DNA from 2 places in the Rhodoferax sp. AJA081-3 genome. Region 2 is predicted to be linked to the other one. Evidence: predicted binding sites of a transcription regulator. Region 2 holds the regulator's gene; the other holds the start of a gene.
What was found. Region 2 encodes LexA, which represses DNA repair genes until DNA is damaged. Its sites were predicted from a motif close to ACTGTATNNNNATACAGT; they were not measured.
Positions count from the first base shown of each region.

Region 1 (10,337 bases), 2.1 Mb from region 2:
CCAATACGGCCCTTGCGGTGGATGTGACCGGGCATGATGCCGATCTTGATTTCATCCGGCGTGATCAAACCAGGGCAGTTAGGACCCAGCAGCAGGGTCTTCTTGCCGCCAGCGGCTTCCTTGGCCTTCATACGGTTGCGCACTTCCAGCATGTCCTTGACGGGAATGCCTTCGGTAATACAAATCGCCAAGTCCAGATCGGCTTCAACCGCTTCCCAGATCGCAGCCGCAGCACCGGCTGGTGGCACGTAGATCACGGACACGGTAGCGCCGGTGTTGGACGCTGCCTCTTTGACGGAGGCGTAAATGGGGATGTTGAAGATGGACTCGCCAGCCTTCTTGGGATTCACGCCGGCCACGAAACAGTTTTTGCCGTTCGCGTATTCCTGGCACTTTTCGGTGTGGAATTGACCGGTCTTGCCGGTAATACCTTGGGTAATGACCTTGGTGTCTTTGTTGATGAAGATCGACATGATGATTAACCCTTTACCGCTTTAACCGCTGCCTGTGCAGCCTCTGCCATGGTGTCCACCGAGATGATGGGCAGGCCGCTGTCTTTCAGCATCTGCTTGCCCAATTCTTCATTCGTACCCTTCATGCGCACCACCAATGGCACGGACAAATTGACTGCCTTGCAAGCGGTGATCACGCCCGTGGCAATGGTGTCGCACTTCATGATGCCGCCAAAGATGTTGACCAGAATGGCCTTGACCTTGGTGTTCTTCAGCATGATCTTGAAGGCTTCGGTCACCTTCTCGGGGGTGGCACCGCCGCCCACGTCCAGGAAGTTGGCAGGTTCTGCGCCAAACAGCTTGATGGTATCCATGGTGGCCATGGCCAGGCCGGCACCGTTCACCAGGCAGCCGATATTGCCGTCCAGGCTGATGTAGGCCAGGTCGAACTTGGACGCTTCCACTTCAGCTGGATCTTCTTCATCCAGATCGCGGTAGGCCACGATTTCGGGGTGGCGGAACAGCGCGTTGGCATCAAAGTTGAACTTGGCGTCCAGCGCCATCACGTTGCCCTTGCTGTCGCGGTTCAACGGGTTGATTTCCACCAGGGACGCGTCGGTGTCCATGTAGCACTTGTAGAGCTTCTGGAAGATGTCCACGGCCTGGGCTGTGGAATCCGATGGCATACCGATGGCATCGGAAATTTTCTTGGCCTGCTCGGCGGAGAGACCAGTCAGCGGGTCGATGAACTCGGTGATGATCTTCTCGGGCGTGGCGTGCGCCACTTCCTCAATATCCATACCGCCTTCGCTGGACGCGATGAACGCCAGCTTTTGGGTGGCGCGGTCGGTCACGATGGACACGTAATACTCTTTGTTGATGTCGGCGCCGTCTTCGATGTAGAGGCGGCGGACCTTTTGGCCTTCTGGGCCAGTTTGGTGCGTCTTGAGCTGCATGCCCAGAATGTCTCCGGCCAGGCGTTTGACGTCATCAATGGTCTTGGCGACCTTGACGCCACCACCCTTGCCGCGCCCACCGGCGTGGATTTGTGCCTTGACGACCCAGACCGGGCCCCCAAGCTTTTGAGCGGCTTCCACCGCCTCTTGTACTGTGAAGGCGGGGATGCCGCGGGGCACCGGCACACCGAATTGGCGCAAAATTTCTTTGCCTTGGTATTCGTGGATTTTCATGACGTCTCTTTGGGAGCTGGACAATTTTCACCAACTTGAAGCATTTTTATGCTCCAAATTGGCACTGGACACATCAACTCTGAAATGTATCATGTTGCAACGCACCAAACTTATGCTTGCCTGACGGCACCCGTTTGGCCCTGATCCGGCTCCCTCTGTGGAACCTGTTGGACCCGCAAATCCTATGAAAAAAATTTTTATTGATGGCGAAGCCGGCACCACCGGCCTGTTGATCCGGGAACGGCTGCAAACCACCCCCGGCGTGGAGATCATGCGGATCGACCCCGCACTGCGCAAAGACGCTATTGCCAAGCAGGCCCTGATGGCACAGGCGGACCTGGTGGTGCTGTGCCTGCATGACGATGCCGCGGTGGAATCGGTTGCCATGGTGGATGCGATTGCGCGCAGAACCGGGCGGCCCGGGCCCCGTATCGTGGACGCGTCCACTGCGCACCGCACGGCAACAGGCTGGGTCTACGGGTTCCCAGAATTGACATCCACCCAGCGCGAAGCCGTGGTTCAGGCCCGCCGGGTGGCCAACCCTGGCTGTTACGCCACGGGTGCGATTGCGTTGATTCGTCCGCTGGTGGATGCAGGTTTGATCCCCGCCGACTTTCCCGTCTGCCTGCCTTCTATCAGCGGTTATTCCGGTGGAGGCAGGACCATGATCGAAGCCTATGAAGCCGGTAACGCGCCGCCCATGGAGTTGTACGGTCTGGGGCTGAAGCACAAACACATTCCCGAAATCATGCGTTACACGGGTTTAACCCGCAGGCCCTTGTTTGTCCCGTCGGTGGGCAATTTCAAGCAGGGCATGCTGGTGCAGTTGCCACTGCACCTGGATACCTTGCCCGGCAATCCTTCCGCGCAGGATTTGCACACGGCGCTGCAAAAGCACTATGAAGGCAGCGAGTGGGTGTCAGTGGAAGAAACTTCCGACACCCAAAAACTGGATGCCGTGGCCTTGAACGACACCAACAAGATGGAGCTGCGGGTGTTTGCCAACGATGCCAAGGCTGATGGTTTTGCGCACGCGGTGCTGGTTGCGCGGTTGGATAACCTGGGCAAGGGTGCTTCGGGTGCTGCCGTGCAGAACATCAAGTTGATGTTGGGGCTTTAAGAGCTGCTGTCTTTTCAGCTCGCTGCGGCCCGTCAGGGCGACGCGTTTTGCTCCGTGTCCCCCGCGCCCTTTGGGCGCTCCTCCTTAACCTGCGCAAAACGCGCCGCCCTGACGGGCCTCCGGTTTTGGGGCGCTCCGAAGTCTCAGACTGACTCGGAAATGGCAACCGCTCTCTAGCTGGTGGCGCGGGCTATGGGTTTTGCGCAGGTTAAGGAGGAGCCCGCGCAGCGGGCGGGGGACACGGAGCAAAACCCATAGCCCGCGCCATCAGCGGGCGAACGAAGTAATCTAATCGTCGTCACCACCGCCCGACACCACCTTGCGAATAGCATCCCCGCCAAACCCACGGCTGGCCAAAAAGCGCATCTGTTTGCCGCGCTCTGCAGCATCTGCCGCGGGCTCACCAAATTTCTTGCGCCAAACCTCGCGCGCCCGATCCACCTCGGTAGCACGCAACTGCTCTACCGCATCCAACACGGCCTCGGGCGCCAGGCCCTTGCCTTGCAGCTCCTGCCGAATACGCGCCGTACCCAGTTTGGCGGAACGGCGGTTCAGCACCGATTCCACCACGCGCTGCTCGTTGATAAAACCCTTGGCCTGCAACTCGTCCAGTGCCTTGGCCAGGGCCCCCGGCTCTTCCTCAAACTGCGCCAGCCTGCGCTCCAGTTCGGCCCGGGAATGCTCCCGGCCGCTGAGCAGGCGCAGCGCCCGGCCTTTGAGGGATGGTGGTGGTAGTGCCATGACAGGACGCAAACGGAGCAGCAGCCACCCAAACAAATGCTATTGTTTTGGTAGCTACTTAGGTATGTTTTACGCGGGCTGTTCGGTCTTTTTGCTTGAAGCCTTGGCCTTGACTTCCGGCTCTGCGGCCACCACTGGCAGCAGGGGGATGCCCAGCGATTCGCGCACCTTGTTTTCGATCTCCACCGACAACGCAGCGTTTTCGCGCAGGAATTCACGGGCATTGTCACGGCCTTGGCCGATCTTTTCACCCTTGTAGGCGTACCAAGCACCGGACTTTTCCAGGATGTTGGCCGTCACCCCCATGTCGATGATTTCACCATGGCGGCTGATGCCTTCGCCAAACAGGATGTCGAACTCCGCCGTCTTGAACGGGGGGCTGACCTTGTTCTTGACCACCTTGACCTTGGTCTCGTTGCCAATGGCCTCGTCACCCTTCTTGATGGTGCCGGTGCGGCGGATGTCCAGGCGCACAGAGGCGTAAAACTTCAGTGCATTGCCGCCGGTGGTGGTCTCGGGGCTGCCAAACATTACACCAATCTTCATGCGGATCTGGTTGATGAAGATGACCATGCAGTTGGTCTTCTTGATGTGGGCGGTCAGCTTGCGCAGCGCCTGGCTCATCAAGCGGGCTTGCAGGCCGGGCAGGGAATCGCCCATTTCGCCTTCCAGCTCGGCCTTGGGGGTCAGGGCCGCCACCGAGTCAACCACGATCAGGTCCACCGCGCCGGAGCGCACCAGGCTGTCCACAATTTCCAGGGCCTGTTCGCCCGTGTCGGGCTGGCTGATCAGCAGGTCTTGCAGGTTGACGCCCAGCTTTTGTGCGTACTGGATGTCCAGCGCGTGTTCGGCATCCACAAAGGCGCATTGGCCGCCTTGTTTTTGCATTTCGGCGATCACTTGCAGGGTCAGCGTGGTTTTGCCGGAGGACTCTGGTCCGTAGATTTCGACCACACGGCCGCGGGGCAGGCCGCCCACGCCCAGTGCAATGTCCAGCCCCAACGAACCGGTGGAGACGACCTGGATGTCTTCGATCACCTCGCCTTCACCCAGGCGCATGATGGTGCCCTTGCCGAACTGCTTTTCAATCTGGGCCAGGGCCACCTGCAGGGCCTTGGCTTTTTCAGCGTTGGCGCCATTCGTGTTGTTGGGGTTCTTGACTGGTGCGTCCATGGGAAATCTCCTTGAGAAAAACAATGTTGGGGCGCATTTCAATCTGTGGTTTTAATTACAGCCTGGATGCTTGAACAGTAGTTTAACGGTGTGCATTGAAATCCGCAAACTTGTTTTTTAGTCAGTTTGCATTACCATTTAAGCCATGACGGAATGGCCAGTTTCTGACCCCGGTGCCTGGCGCCAGGCCCATATGGGCCATTGGTTGCGCCTGGCTTTGGAGCGCTTTGATGCCCGCGTGCTGGCGCTGATGGCCCACCACCCCGGGGTGCCGCTGGGCCTGGCCAACCTGGTCACGCGCGGGCAGGTGGGCGCCGCCCACATCCACATCACCCGCCATCTCGCCACCGAAGGCTCGCGCTTGACCGACCTGGCCAAGAGCGCAGGCATGAGCAAGCAGGCCATGGGCACCCTGGTGAACCAGTGCGAGGCCTGGGGCATGGTCACCCGCACGCCGGACCCACTGGATGCGCGGGCCCAGCAGCTGCGCTTTACCGAAGTGGGCCTGGCCTGGCTGCAGGCCTACCGCGAAGCGGTGGAACAGGCCGAGCTCGAATTGCGCCAGGCTGTGGGTGAAGAGGTGGCCACCGTGCTGGCCATCGGGCTGGAGGCCTACAGCGGTCAGTAGCCATGTCCGCCCCCACGCTCCACCGCTTCGCGGGTCGCTGCCCCCCGAGGGGGCGAACCCGCCTTGGGGCGGCCCGGCGGCGGGTTGCGCTTGGGCGCAGGCCTAGAATGCAAAAAAACAATGAGGAGCAGACATGCGGATACTGATTGCCGAAGACGACCAGGTGCTGGCCGACGGCCTGCTGCGGGCCCTGCGTGGTGCCGGTGCGGCGGTGGACCACGTAGCCAGCGGCACCGAGGCCGACGCCGCGTTGATGACCAACACCGAATTCGACCTGCTGATTTTGGACCTGGGCCTGCCCAAGATGCATGGCCTGGAGGTGCTCAAGAAGCTGCGCGGGCGTGGCTCCTCCCTGCCGGTGCTGATACTCACCGCCGCTGACGCCGTGGACGAACGTGTCAAGGGCCTGGACTATGGTGCCGACGACTACATGGCCAAACCCTTCAGCCTGCAGGAGCTGGAAGCCCGCGTGCGTGCCCTGGTGCGCCGCGGCGCAGGTGCCACCAGCAGCACCATCAAACACGGCCCGCTGACCTACGACCAGGCCGGACGCGTGGCCACCATCGACGGCAAGATGGTGGAACTGTCGGCCCGCGAGCTGGGGCTGCTGGAAGTGCTGTTGCAACGCGCCGGGCGGCTGGTCAGCAAAGACCAGTTGGTGGAGCGCCTGTGTGAATGGGGCGAAGAGGTCAGCAACAACGCGATTGAGGTCTACATCCACCGCCTGCGCAAGAAGATCGAAAAAGGCCCGATCCGTATTGCGACCGTGCGTGGCCTGGGTTACTGCCTTGAGAAAATCGCCCCCTGACATGACCCCCATGCTCCGCCGCAGCGCGGGTCGCTGCCCCCCGAGGGAGCCAATTCCCCTTGGGGCGGCCCTGCGGGAAATTTCATTTGCTATGGTTTTAGGAGCTATTCAGGCTTATTTCACGGGGGCTAGAGGCCAATTTCGTCATATGCCTTTGCGTAGAAGGCCTGCTGCGTGAAAATCTTCCAGCGCGAGCAACGCAGCCTGTTCGGAGAAATTCTGGACTGGATGCTGACGCCGCTGCTGCTGCTGTGGCCGGTCAGCCTGGTGCTGACCTGGCTGGTGGCCCAGGGCATTGCCGGCAAGCCCTTCGACCGGGCGCTGGAGTACAACGTGGGTGCGCTGGCACAGCTGGTCACGCTCAACAACCAGAACACGGCGCAGTTTGTACTGCCCCTGCCCGCGCGCGAACTGCTGCGCGCCGACGACAACGACACCGTGTATTACCAGGTGCTGGGCACCGCGGGTGAATACCTGAGCGGCGAAAAAGCCCTGCCCCTGCCGCCGGAGGACGAAAAACCCATCCCCGGCGAAGTGCGCATGCGCGACGCCGAGTTTCGCGGTACCGACATCAAGATCGCCTACACCTGGGTCAAGCTGGATGTGCCGGGCGGCAAACCGGCCCTGGTGCAGGTGGCCGAGACCATGGACAAACGTTCGGTGCTGGCCACCGAAATTGTCAAGGGTGTGATGCTGCCGCAGTTTGTGATTTTGCCGCTGGCGGTGCTGCTGGTCTGGCTGGCGCTGGTGCAAGCCATCAAACCCCTCAACCACCTGGAAGAACGCATCCGCGCCCGCAGACCGGACGACCTGAGCCCGCTGGATGGCGAAGCGGTGCCGCTGGAGGTGGCGCCCCTGGTGTCGTCCGTCAACGACCTGCTGATGCGGTTGAAGGATTCGGTGGCCACACAAAAGCGTTTTCTGGCCGACGCCGCCCACCAATTGAAAACGCCGCTGGCCGGTCTGCGCATGCAGGCCGACCTGGCCCAGCGCGAAGATGCCAATGCCGAAGACCTGAAACAGTCGCTGCGCCAGATCGGCCGCTCCAGCATCCGGGCCACCCACACCGTCAACCAGCTGCTGGCCCTTGCCCGCGCCGAAAGCAGTGGCACCGCCATGAGCAAACAAAACTGCAACCTGGTGCGCCTGACCATGGATGTGATACGCGACTGTGTGCCCCGCGCCATGGACAAACACATCGACGTGGGCTACGAAGGTGCCGAGCCCGATGACGCCGACGTCACCCTGTCGGGCAACCCCACGCTGCTCAAGGAAATGGTGCGCAACCTGATGGACAACGCCATCAACTACACACCCTCCAACGCATCCCGGCCCGGCGTGATCACTGCCCGGGTGCTCAAAGACCCGTTCAGCAAGGTACTGGTGTTGCAGGTGGAAGACTCGGGGCCTGGCATACCGGCGGCGGAGCGGGAGTTGGTGTTCCAACCCTTTTACCGCGTGCTTGGAACCGAGGCGGACGGATCGGGCCTTGGGCTGCCCATCGTGCTGGAGATTGCCCGCCAGCACCACGCCAGTGTGACCGTGGAAGACAGCCGCCCGGGCCAGACACCACCCGGCACCTGCTTTACGGTGCGTTTCGAACCCGTGGTCTAGGGCCTGTACACACTATTTTTGCAAGTGCGAATGGGATGAAAACAGTGCCAATCTAGGCGCGCGACAACGCCCAGACTGGCCGTCTGGGCTAGGAGTGCAACGACGAGTGGCGCTGTTTTCACCCCATTCCCTTCGGGTTGCGGCCAAAAAGGCTATGCGCGGCGTTGCGAACCCTTGCCGGGGACCAACCCCGGCTGCGTTTCGCGCCTTGCGCATAGCCTTTTTGATCCGCAACGCATCTTGCAAAAATAGTGTGTACAGGCCCTAGCTACAACTGCGCAACACACGGCCGGCCAGGGCCGTTTTGAGGTCGGCCAGCCGACTGCGGATCTCCGTTGTGACCGCCGGCAGCCGGAGTTGGTTCTGGTTGCCTTCCTGGCGCTCCTGGACCACTTTGGCGGTGCGTATGCCGCGCAATGACAGTTTGGCCAGTTCGGCCGTCGCCTCGGCCTGGGTGTCAAAACCGCCCAGCGACAGCCCCAGCTCCAGGTCCGGGTTGTTCAGGCTTTGGGGGACCAAGCGCATCGCCGCCAGTTCGCCCTTCTTTTTGGTCACTTGCTCGGCATTGGCGAACTTGCCCATGTACACAATCCAGCGCGCCGACACCGCGACCGTGTCGATCTGCCAGCTACCGGGCGCCAGGGTCGTTTCCAGCGCCTGGCGCAGGGTGGCGGCCTGGGCGTCGTCAAACGGTTCGGCCAACAGGCATTCCTTGGGCGCCTGGTCGGCCTGGGCCTGGGCATCGACCCGTTTGGCTTCGACCGACGTCAACATCTGGATTGCCTCTGGCCGGATCTGCTGGTCCATGCGCTGGGGCTCGCGCTGCTGTGCCGGGGCAAAGCCATAGGCCCGCAGATACCCTTCGCTCCACGCAAAGTAGAGGCCGTTGGCCAGGATCAGTGTCAACACAAACAATCGCAACATGGCTTCAGGGCTGGTTGGCGGGTGGGTGTGGCACCGGGCGCACACTGACCTCCGCACTGGTGATTTTTTTCAACCCATCCTGCGTATGCAGCAGCAGCGCACCGGCAGCATCCACACCGCGGGCCATGCCACCAACCCCATCGCTGCACACCACCTCGCGGCCATACAGCAGGTCCCGCGCATGGAAGGCCGTGCGCAGCGGAGCAAACCCCTGGGTCTCAAACTGCCGAACGGCCAGTACCAGAGGGGCAGCCACGCGGGCCAGGGCGGCCGGTGCATCGGTACCGGGCAGCAACTCCGACAGGGCCGCTGGCACGGTGCTCAGCCCCTGGCCGTCGCGTGGCAGGATGTTGATGCCCACACCTATCACGGCATACCGCAGCTCGCCCACACTGGCGGTTTCGATCAGGATGCCGGCCAGTTTGCGGTCTTGCAGCCACACATCGTTGGGCCATTTGAGCTTCAAATCGGGGTGCAGTCTTTCCACAACCGACAAACCCACCGCCAGGGACAGGCCAGACCAGTCCACAGGCGCCAGCGGCAGGCCCAGAGAAAACGTCAAGGAGGGCAGGGCACCGCCAGTCTGTGCACCAACATCCCCACCACTGGCCCAGGAACGCCCCAGGCGCCCGCGCCCGGCGCTCTGGCGCTCGGCCACCAGCAGCACGGGCTCCAGTTGGCCGGCACGGGCACGGCGCATCAGCTCGGTGTTGGTCGAATCTATCTCGGGCAGGATTTCTACCGAAAACGCCGGCAGCGACGGAGACACCGCCTCCCAGATGGCTTCTGCCTGCCACTGGACCGTCGTTGCACCCATGCCCTTCATGCGGCTACCTAGCGACGGCCACGCTTGGGCGCCAGCAGCGTACCGCGGCAATTGGCAGAGCCGCACCAGCAGGGGTGTTCGGCCTTGAGCTTCTTGGTGTACCGCTCGTCCAGGATCAGGCCGTAGTCGTAAAACAACTCTTCGCCGGGCGCAATGTCGCGCAGCGCCTTGATGAAGACACGGCCATCGACCTCGTCGGCTTCGCAGTTTCCATCACACGAGTGGTTGATCCAGCGGGACGAGTTGCCGCCGACCTTGGCGTCAATGACATGCGTTTCGTCGATGTGGAAGTAAAACGTGTGGTTGGGGTCCTTGGGATCGTGCGGGTGGCGTGCCTGGGCTTCAGCCCAGGTGATGATTTCACCCACGTATTCGATGATGGTTTCACCCTCACCGATATCCTGCAATGCGAATACACCCTTGCCGTGTACACCGGAGCGCCGGGTCTGGATGCGGCGGTTGTCGCCTTGGGGCATGGTCTTGCTCACTGGTTTTGTCTTCACGTGTGCTCTCTTTTCTGCACGTCAGGAACGGGACCCAAAAAATTTGGTATGGTGGATCGTATGGGCGCGCATGTGTGCGCCTGCGTGTGTGTGCGCCTGCGCGCACGCGAGAACTGGATTGTAGTCAGATGAAAACATTAGTTATTGCCGAAAAGCCGTCCGTCGCCCAAGACATCGTGCGGGCGCTCACGCCCACCGCCGGCAAGTTCGAGAAACACGACGAATATTTCGAGAGCGACACCTATGTCGTCTCCAGCGCCGTGGGCCACCTGGTGGAGATCCAGGCGCCCGAAGAATTTGACGTCAAACGCGGCAAATGGAGCTTTGCCAACCTGCCGGTGATCCCGCCGCACTTTGA
Region 1 is NZ_CP059068.1:3,321,788-3,332,124, reverse strand. Features, by position in the region: gene sucD (succinate--CoA ligase subunit alpha) at 1-473, opposite strand, end outside; gene sucC (ADP-forming succinate--CoA ligase subunit beta) at 479-1,642, opposite strand; gene argC (N-acetyl-gamma-glutamyl-phosphate reductase) at 1,827-2,762, shown strand; gene recX (recombination regulator RecX) at 3,051-3,503, opposite strand; gene recA (recombinase RecA) at 3,573-4,676, opposite strand; gene HZ993_RS15660 (MarR family winged helix-turn-helix transcriptional regulator) at 4,822-5,304, shown strand; gene HZ993_RS15655 (response regulator transcription factor) at 5,438-6,112, shown strand; gene HZ993_RS15650 (sensor histidine kinase) at 6,287-7,726, shown strand; gene HZ993_RS15645 (SPOR domain-containing protein) at 7,991-8,650, opposite strand; gene HZ993_RS15640 (biotin--[acetyl-CoA-carboxylase] ligase) at 8,655-9,467, opposite strand; gene HZ993_RS15635 (SET domain-containing protein) at 9,485-9,979, opposite strand; gene HZ993_RS15630 (DNA topoisomerase III) at 10,108-10,337, shown strand, end outside.
Region 1: a site for LexA is predicted at 4,738-4,755, ahead of recA (recombinase RecA). Genes of this name have one in related genera too.

Region 2 (10,337 bases):
ATTTCGGATTCAGTGGCGCGGAATCCTGGTGCGCTGATCAGTCTTGCGCGCCTGAAGACCGTTGATGACTACACTTATATGCACTCCGTTGCCGTTTGCGCCATGATGGTCGGTTTGTCCAAACAGCTGGGGCTGGACGAGGCGCAGACCCGCTCAGCTGGCATGGCCGGCCTGATGCATGACCTTGGCAAGGCTTTGATGCCCATGGAGGTCTTAAACAAGCCAGGTAAATTGTCTCCTGCCGAGTTCAATGTCATCAAGACCCATCCATCGGAGGGCCATCGCTTGTTATCGTCTGGCGACAAGGTGGATGCCTTGGTTCTCGATGTTTGTCTGCACCACCACGAAAAGACCGATGGATCTGGATACCCCAAGGGACTCAAAGCCGACGAAATCAGTCTGTTTGCGAAGATGGGCGCGGTGTGTGATGTGTACGACGCCATCACCTCCAATCGCCCCTACAAGTCGGGTTGGGATCCTGCCGAGTCTTTGCGCAAAATGGCCGAGTGGGCGAATGGGCACTTCGACGGAAAGGTGTTTCAGGCTTTTGTGAAGAGCCTGGGCATTTACCCCATTGGTTCACTGGTGAAGCTTACCTCTGGGCGATTGGGGGTTGTGGTGGAGCAAACCGGGAAGTCACTGACCACGCCATCGGTCAAGGTGTTTTTTTCCACAAAGTCGAATCTGCGCATACCGCCGGAAGTGATTGACTTATCCCTACCCGGCGTGACCGAAAAGATTGTGAGCAGAGAAGATCCGGCTAAATGGCGGTTTACGGACCTCAACGAATTGTGGTCCGGGTTCAACAAGACCCATTGGTAATGTTGCCAGCGCCGAGCTGGGAGTACGGCGCCAGCAATCGTTCACCCTACCAACTCAGGCAGCAGGTGCTTTGACTGCGTATTTGCCCAGCTCTGCTTTGGCAATGGCATTGCGGTGCACTTCATCGGGACCGTCGGCAAAACGCAGTGTGCGCGCGTTGGTGTAGCTGTAGGCCAGAGGGAAGTCATCACACATGCCGGCGCCACCGTGGACCTGCATGGCCCAGTCGATCACGTCACAAGCCATCGTGGGCGCCACCACCTTGATCATGGCAATTTCATTCTTGGCAAACTTGTTGCCAGCAATGTCCATCATCCATGCCGCCTTGAGTGTCAGCAGGCGCGCCATGTCTATCTTGCAGCGCGCTTCGGCAATCCGTTCCTGCGTCACAGTTTGGGCCGCGATGGGTTTGCCAAAGGCGATGCGTGACGAGGCACGTTTGCACATCAACTCCAGTGCACGTTCGGCCAGACCAATCAGGCGCATGCAGTGGTGGATACGACCGGGGCCCAGTCGGCCTTGGGCGATTTCAAAGCCGCGTCCTTCACCCAGCAAAATATTGCTGACTGGGACACGCACGTTTTCAAACAACACTTCCATATGGCCGTGCGGTGCGTCGTCATATCCAAACACGTTCAAGGGCCGGACCACGGTAATGCCCTTGGTGTTTGCCGGCACCAGCACCATGCTTTGCTGTGAGTGGCGAGGGGCCTCGGGGTCGGTTTTGCCCATGGTGATGTAGACCGAGCAACGGGGGTCGCCCGCACCCGATGTCCACCACTTGCGGCCATTGATGACGTATTCGTCGCCCTGGCGTTCGATACGGGTTTCAATATTGGTGGCATCGCTGGACGCCACATCGGGTTCTGTCATGGCAAAGGCGGAACGTATCTGGCCTTCCAGCAGGGGCTTGAGCCAACGGGCTTTGTTTTCCTCGGAACCATACCGCGCAATGGTTTCCATATTGCCGGTGTCGGGTGCTGAACAATTGAAGACTTCACTGGACCACATGACGCGGCCCATGATTTCGGCCAGGGGTGCGTATTCCTGGTTGGTCAGGCCGGCGCCGTGGTAGCCCGATGCCTGTGCACTATCCACCGGCAGAAACAGGTTCCACAAACCGGCGGCCTGGGCCTTGGGTTTGATTTTTTCAATGGTTTGCAGCGGGGTCCAGCGTTTGCCGGCTGCCGTGTTGGCAGCGATTTCGGCATGGTAAGCCGCCTCGGACGGGTAGATGTGCTCGTCCATGAACCGCAGCACGCGTTCCTGCAGGTCTTTTGTTTTGGGGGAATAGTCAAAGTCCATGGGATCTCCGTTGGTGTTTGTTCTCAAAAAGAATGGCGGTGCTCAAGCAGCGCAGGCAAATTTCCAAGCCATTTGGGCCAAGGGGCGAGCGCCCGCCGCTGAACTGACGGCCTGTGCGCTGGAGGCGGTGCCGGCTTCGACGCGCTTGGCAATACCCTGCAAGATGGCGGCGATGCGGAACAGGTTGTAGGCCATGTAGAAGTTCCAATCGGCCTGGAGTTGCTCTGGTGTGGCCAGGCCCGTGCGTTCGCAATAGCGGCGTATGTATTCCGCTTCACTGGGGATACCCAGCGCTTCAAAATCCAGCCCTGCAATACCGCGGAACGATCCCGGTGGTATGTGCCAGGCCATGCAGTGGTAGCTGAAGTCTGCCAACGGATGGCCCAACGTGGATAACTCCCAATCCAGGACGGCGACAACCTTGGGCTGCTCTGCGTCAAACATCAGGTTGTCTAGCCGGTAGTCGCCATGCACGATGCTGACCATGCTGTCGTCACGGGCCATCGCAGGAATGTTTTGCGGCAACCACTCCATCAGCTTGTCCATCTCCGCAATGGGCTGGGTGATGGAGGCGCTGTATTGTTTGCTCCAGCGACCGATTTGCCGCTCGAAGTAATTGCCGGGTTTGCCGTAGTTCGCCAACCCCCGGCCTTTGAAATCAACCTTGTGCAGGGCCGCGATCACGCGGTTCATTTCGTCGTAAATGGCACCGCGTTGGCTACGGTCCATGCCTGGCAACGACTGGTCCCATAGAACACGACCTTGCATGTACTCCATGACATAAAAGGCACGGCCAATGACGGATTCGTCTTCACACAGACAGTACATATGGGGCACGGGCACACCAGTATCTTGCAGCCCGTGCATGACGGCAAATTCGCGCTCTACGGCGTGGGCAGACGGCAGCAGCTTGGCAACGGGGCCGGGCTTGGCGCGCATCACATAACTCTTGCCGGGCGTAACGAGTTTGTAGGTCGGGTTGGATTGCCCGCCTTTGAACATCTCCACCGCCATGGGTCCGGCATATCCCGGCAGATTTTCTTCCAGCCAGGTGCTCAGTGCAGCAACATCAAATGCATGCTGTTCACTGACAGGTCGTGTACCTAGGAAATGGTCAAATTCACTCATGGGGATGTTGTGTCGGTAAAGTTGTATAGAGGTCAGTTGTCGGCATCAATGATGTGCATCAGCGCAGCGCGGTCGCGCACCACCAGGCCACCTTGCTCGATCCGGATGGCTCCGTCCCGCTCCATGGACTTCAACTCCTGGTTGACACGCTGGCGGGACGCACCCAGCAGTTGCGCCAGCTCTTCCTGGGCCAGTTGCAGGCCTATGCGCACTTCTGTCGCATCGCTGAGCGAAGGAACACCGTAGCTGCGGACCAGGTGCAACAACTGTTTGGCCAGCCGCGCACGCAGGGGCAGGGTGTTGAGGTCTTCCACCAAGCCGTACAACTGCCGAATGCGGCGTGCATGCAGCCGCAGCAGCGCTTCGTACAACTCGACATGCAGGGCCAGAATCTTTTTGAAATCGGCCTTGGCCACACACAGAATCGTGGTGTCTGCGTGGGCATAGGCGTCGTGGGTACGCCTGTCCCCGTCGAAAATCGCAACGTCCCCAAACCAGATGCCAGGCTCCACGTAGGCCAGCGTAATCTGCTTGCCGGAAATGGAGGTTGAGCTCACCCGCACAGCCCCTTTCGCGCATGCAATCCACTCCTCCGGCGGCTCGCCGCGGGCTGCAATCAGGTCGCCGTCTTTGAAACGTTTGACGTATGCGCATCGAAGAATGTCGTGTTTGAGTGAAGGGGACAGCGTGGAAAACCAGCGACCGCCATTGATCGCTGAGCGTTCGTCGATAGTAAGGATGGGTTCGTCCATAGCTTGTCTTTTTGGTGACTGCAGATGTCGGAAATGACAGGTCCATTGTCACCTGCGCGGCAGACGTTTGTCTCTGTGTTTGTCGCGCGCGTGTCTGCTCTTCCAGGTTTGCCCTGTGCGGTGGAAGAGACAAATAGGGTGGGATTACGCGCCTCTCTTGTGGAATGCATGAGGGCTTGGCGGCTATGGTGCTGGGTTGGAAGGCCCTTATGCGAAAATCGGTCACATAGATGAAACCCCATAGAAAATATTTATTTGCGACATTGGGCGTTGCGACGCTGTGTGTTGCGATGAACAGCGCAGCGCTGACTTTGGGGCGCGCCAAAGGGTCTGTTTTTTTGGGGCAGGCGCTCAAACTGACGGTGCCCGTTCAGATGGAAGTGGGCGAGGGTAGGGCGTCGCTGTGTTTTGAAGCCGATGTTTTTTACGGTGATACCCGCCTGGACGCCGGCCGAGTGTCCGTTAGCAGCGAGTTGTTGCCCCAGACTCCATTGGCAAACGTGACCATCTTTGCGCAAGGCGCGGTGGATGAACCCGTGGTTACGGTGTACTTGCGTGCAGGGTGCGAAGCTAAAACCACCCGCCGTTACGTTCTGCTGGCCGAAGTGGCGCCGGCCGTGGCGGTGCCACCGCCCAGCGCCAGCGCACTGCCCGTGGTTCCGCCAGTGGCCCGCCCCTTGCCCGCTTTGCGAACGCCCCAAAACGAGAGTCGCGCCGCTGCAGCGCCACGTCCTGCCAAACCACCCAGGGTGCCACCCAGCCGTGGGGCGCAGCTAAAGCTTGAACCGCTGGATGTAACGCAGGATCGTGATCCCACCCTGAAGCTCAGCACGGAACTGGTGGTTGAAGAAGGCGGCGACCTGCAACGGAGCGCGCGGGCGGATGCGCTGTGGCGTTCGTTGAATACCACGCCGCAAGACATACTGGCAACGGACAGTCGCCAGCAGGCACTTGGGGCGGACCTCAAAAGCTTGCAGGGCATAACAACGAAAAATCGGCAGCTATTGGAAGACATGACGCGCCGGCTGGACCGGGCGGAGGCCGGACGTTATGCCAACCCCGTGGTTTACGGGCTTTTGCTATCCCTGGTGGTATGCGGCTTGTTGATTGCCTGGATGTGGCGTCGCGCCCAAAGCGGTGCCTTGACCCGTGACCCGTGGTGGCGTGATGAGGGGCTTGGTGATAAGTCGGAAACAGTTGATTTTCCCGAAAACGGGGCGCCACAAGCGGACCCCCATGCCGCGCGCGATGTGAGGCAAGCAGAGGTGCCGCCATCCACTGGCTTGAACAACATACCCGCGCCACCTTTGGCTAGCGTCGCGCAGGTCGACATCCCTCTCCATGGGGATGACCCCGTGCACGTTGGCCCGTCCAAGGCGGTCACCAGCAGTGTGGAAAAACGCATTGCGAGTGTTGCGCAGAGCCAGCCCTTGTCACGAGCTGCGGGGCATGTGGACTTTGGCCATAGCATGTCTGCCAGCTTGCTGCGTTCTGTCAATTCCAAAGAGATGCTGGATGTACGCCAGCAGGCCGAGTTTTTCATGACCCTGGGGCAGCACGACGAGGCCATCACACTCTTGCGGGAAAGTGTGGAAGCTGGCCCCGATGCCAACCCGCTGGTCTCTCTGGAATTGCTCAAGGTATTGCACACGCTGGGCCGCAAGGCAGAGTACGACTATTACCGCAGTGTGTTCAATGCCATCTTCAACGGCCATGTGCCGGTGTATGCCGAATTCAGCCAACCGGGGAGCGGGCTGGAGGCCTACCCGCAGGTGTGCAACCGGATTGTGGCGTTGTGGCCTTCAGAGGATGCTGTGGCGTATATCGAGAGTTGCCTGGTGCGTACGCGCAGGGAAAGCGGGGGGCAAGACTTCGATCTGGAGGCGTTTCGTGATCTGCTGATGCTGCACGGCGTGGCGAACCGCATCGCATCGTCATCGTTTGATTCGGGGTTCATGGCATTCAGCGCTGCCAAAACCGCACCGATTCCAGTGTCGGTCGCAGCGGAGGTGGGCGTTGACCTCGATTTGTCGGAACCACACAACGGCAACCTGATCGACTTTGATACCAGCGGCTGGTCACCATCGGAGCCTGAGGGCGCAAAAGGCAAAGGACGCTGAAGGGCGTTGTCAACGCCTGACTTGTAATGCGCCGGGGTTGACGATATTGGTAGGTGTCCCTTTGATGAAATTGATCACGTTGTCAAAGGCGGCGCCGAACAACGTCTCGTAGTTGTTTTGCTCCACATAACCAATATGCGGTGTGCAGATGCAGTTTTCCAAACGCAGCAAGGCATGCCCTTGTAACACTGGTTCGGTGTCGAAAACGTCAACTGCCGCCATGCCCGGGCGACCCCGGTTCAGCGCGCTGATCAGGGTATTGGTATCCATCAGTTCTGCCCGGGACGTATTGACCAGCAGTGCCGTGGGCTTCATGCGGGCCAGATCGGCGTGGTCTATCAGATTGCGGGTGCTGTCACTCAGCCGCAGATGGAGCGACAAGACGTCAGAATGTTCAAAAAAGGCCTCGCGGCTGGGTGATGCGCCATACCCATCCTGCAGCGCTTTTTCGCGTGAGGCTTCGCTGCCCCAGACCATGACTTTCATGCCGAAGGCCCGACCGTAACCGGCGACCATCTGGCCAATCTTTCCGTAGCCCCAGATACCCAGTACCTTGCCCTGCAGTTCACAACCCATGCCAAAGTTGGCGGGCATGGAACCCGACTTCAGCCCGGACTGTTGCCAGGCACCGTGTTTGAGGTTGCCAATGTAGTGCGGTAGCCTGCGCATGGCCGCCATCACCAGGGCCCAGGTCAGCTCAGCCGGTGCCACACCAGAACCCACACCTTCGGCCACCGCGATGCCCCGCTCTGTACAGGCCTGAACATCCAGGTGTGCACCGACACGGCCGGTTTGGGAAATCATTTTCAGCTTGGGCAGTTTTTCGATCAGTTGGCGGTTGATGTGGGTGCGTTCGCGGATCAGAACGATGACATCCGCATCCTTGAGCCGTACCGAGAGCTGGCCAATCCCTTTGACCGTATTGGTGTACACCTTGGCTTGGTAGGCCTCCAACTTTTCAGCGCACTCCAGTTTGCGCACGGCATCTTGGTAGTCATCCAATATCACAATATTCATGGATGCAATTGTGCCCTGTCAAAGGGCCATGCCGCGCCCCAGAAGGTATCAACTTATGACAGTGCCGCTTCCTTGGCAGCCAAGCGGTCCAGTTCGGCGCACACATCGGCCATGCGCCCGGAGATGACCATACGGCCCACGCTGGAACGGGCTTGTCCGCTTTCGACTACACGCAAGACGCGCAGCGGCTTTTGTATTGTGCGATTTTGGCCTGTAGCCCCCGTCAGTAGGTCATTTGCTGCTACTGATTTAGGAGTAAAGCATTGCACTTGCCGCTGGGGCAGCGGTACACCCACAACCGGCGTGCGGCTGGCCGACCACCAGCGCATCAGGCCTTGCAGTGGTCCAAAGAAATCTGAATTGGCAAATCGAGCGGTGTTCATGGGAGTGACTTTCGTGCGGAATTACATGAGCATGGTGTTGCGGATCAAACCAACTGCCAGACCTTCGATCTCGAAGGGCTCGCCGGGCTCCACCACTATGGTTTGGTAGTCCGGGTTTTCGGGGTGCAGTTCGATCAGGTGTTTATTGCGGCGAAAACGCTTGACCGTGACTTCTTCACCCAGGCGGGCGACAACAATTTGGCCGTTCTTGGCATCTTTGGTGGCTTGCACGGCCAACAGATCACCGTCCATGATGCCGGCGTCCCGCATGGACATGCCGCGCACTTTCAGCAGGTAATCGGGCTGGCGCTGGAACAGGCTGTTCTCCACGTAGTAGGTTTTGTCTACATGTTCCTGGGCGAGAATGGGTGAGCCCGCCGCGACCCGGCCTACCAGGGGCAGGGCCAACTGGGCCAAGCCGGGCAATGGCAAGGAGAACTGCTTGAAGCGGGATTCATGGATGGACTTGAGGGTGTCGCTCTTGAGCCGGATGCCGCGCGAGGTGCCGCTGACCAGCTCAATCACACCCTTGCGTGCCAGGGCTTGCAGGTGTTCTTCGGCCGCATTGGCAGACTTGAAGCCCAGTTCGCTCGCAATTTCTGCACGCGTAGGCGGTGCTCCTGTGCGGGAGATGGCGTTTTGGATCAGATCGAGAATCTGTTGTTGTCGCGCGGTGAGTTTGGGACTTTCAAGCATGCTGACTCCTTGGTTATGGGCCGTGTAAGCTGTTGGTCTGTACACACTGTTTCGGCATCCAGTAGCTGTATTTTTAACCAGTTTTATTTTGTTTGCAAGTGGAAAGCGCAAATATGTTGAAAAAGATGGTCTTTTTGGGCACCGGTGGCACGATTGCAGGCACCGCGGCTGAGGCAAGCGACAACGTGGGTTACACCGCGGCGCAGCTGGGTGTGGGGCAATTGCTGCAAGCCATACCGCGCCTGCAACAGGCGCTGGGCCCACACGCTTTTCTGGCAGAGCAGGTGGTGCAGGTCGACAGCAAGGACATGGGTTGGGCCCAGTGGCGTGTGTTGGCGCAGCGCATCCAGTACCACCTGGCGCAGCCCGATGTGCATTCCGTGGTGGTCACACACGGTACTGATACGCTGGAGGAGACGGCTTTCTTTTTGTCGCGTGTCTTGTCTAAAAAACTACTCGCACAGAAGGCGGTGGTACTGACCTGCGCTATGCGACCGGCCTCGTCATTGGCGCCAGATGGCCCGCAAAACGTACTGGATGCAGTGGCAGTGGCCGGTTCGGCAGAGGCGCGCGGCGTGTTGGCGGTGTGTGCGGGGACGGTGCACTCGGCGCGGGATGTCCAGAAAATCCACCCCTACCGGTTGAATGCCTTTGATTCGGGCGATGCCGGGCCATTGGCCTACGTGGAAGAGGGAAGGGTGCGGTGGTTGCATGCCTGCCCTGACGCCGATGCAGCAGCAGACTTTCCGTTGAAAGCCTTGGCAAAAGACCCCTGGCCACGCGTCGAAATCATCACCAGTTATGCTGGCGCGGCCGGCGCCATCGTGCGGGCTTTGTGTGCCGACGCCGCGGTGCAGGGCATCGTTGTAGCGGCTACGGGCAACGGCACGATCCACCAGGATCTGGAAGCGGCCTTGCGTGTGGCGCAAGTGCAAGGGGTGCGTATTGTGCGGGCAAGCCGTTGTGCTTACGGGGGCATCGTGGCAGGTGTTGCGGAAGGTGACTTCCCGCATTCAAAGGGGCTGCCTCCGGTCAAGGCCCGTATTGCCTTGATGCTGGAATTGATGGCGTAAATAAGGCCGCGATTGCGGCCTTTGATTTGGGGCAACAGCGTGTTCAGCTACCCAACGCCTCAAAAATACGCGACTTGATGACTTCCACATCACCCATGCCGCTGACGGCGCGGTACTGGGGGGCGCTGGCCGGATCTTTGGCGGCCCAGCCGGAGTAATACTCCACCAGGGGACGGGTCTGCGCGCTGTACACGTCCAGGCGTTTCTTCACGGTCTCTTCCTTGTCGTCGTCGCGCTGGATCAGCGGCTCGCCGGACACATCGTCCACACCCTCGACCTTGGGGGGATTGAACTTGACGTGGTAGGTGCGGCCCGATGCGGGGTGCGAGCGGCGTCCACTCATGCGTTCGATGATGGCGTCAAAGGGAACATCGATTTCCACCACGAAGTCCAGCGCCACACCAGCCGCTTTCATGGCGTCCGCCTGGGGGATGGTGCGGGGAAAACCGTCGAACAGGAAACCGTTGGCACAGTCGGCCTGGGTTAAACGCTCCTTGACCAGGTTGATGATGAGATCGTCGCTGACCAGCCCACCCGCAGCCATGACGGCCTTGGCTTCCAGTCCCAGCGGGCTGCCCGCCTTGACGGCGGCACGCAGCATGTCGCCGGTGGAGATTTGTGGAATACCGTATTTTTGGCAAATGAACGTGGCCTGCGTGCCTTTGCCTGCGCCTGGCGCGCCCAACAAAATTAGTCTCATGGATACCCTCGGATAGAACAAAAACCTTTGGCGCGGCATGCTGCACCGTCGTGGTGCGCCACGACACGCGGCTGCCTCCCGAGAATAGCATGGACCACCGTTCGCCTAACTTACGGATTACCCGTTGCTGGCAACAAATAAGGCCCGTACCCGTTCCAGGTCTTCCGGCGTGTCCACGCCCGGCCCTGGCGCTTGCGCACTCACATGCACGGCAATGCGGTGGCCATGCCACATAGCGCGCAACTGTTCCAGCGCCTCGGTCACTTCGATAGGTGCTTGGGGTAGTTGCGGGAACAGGCGCAAAAACCCGACGCGGTAGGCGTAGATGCCAATGTGGCGCA
Region 2 is NZ_CP059068.1:1,220,596-1,230,932, reverse strand. Features, by position in the region: gene HZ993_RS05755 (HD-GYP domain-containing protein) at 1-822, shown strand, start outside; gene HZ993_RS05750 (acyl-CoA dehydrogenase family protein) at 877-2,127, opposite strand; gene HZ993_RS05745 (phosphotransferase family protein) at 2,170-3,255, opposite strand; gene HZ993_RS05740 (Crp/Fnr family transcriptional regulator) at 3,288-4,007, opposite strand; gene HZ993_RS05735 (FimV family protein) at 4,298-6,127, shown strand; gene HZ993_RS05730 (D-2-hydroxyacid dehydrogenase family protein) at 6,137-7,144, opposite strand; gene HZ993_RS05725 (hypothetical protein) at 7,198-7,527, opposite strand; gene lexA (transcriptional repressor LexA) at 7,549-8,223, opposite strand; gene HZ993_RS05715 (asparaginase) at 8,337-9,296, shown strand; gene adk (adenylate kinase) at 9,340-9,996, opposite strand; gene kdsB (3-deoxy-manno-octulosonate cytidylyltransferase) at 10,114-10,337, opposite strand, start outside.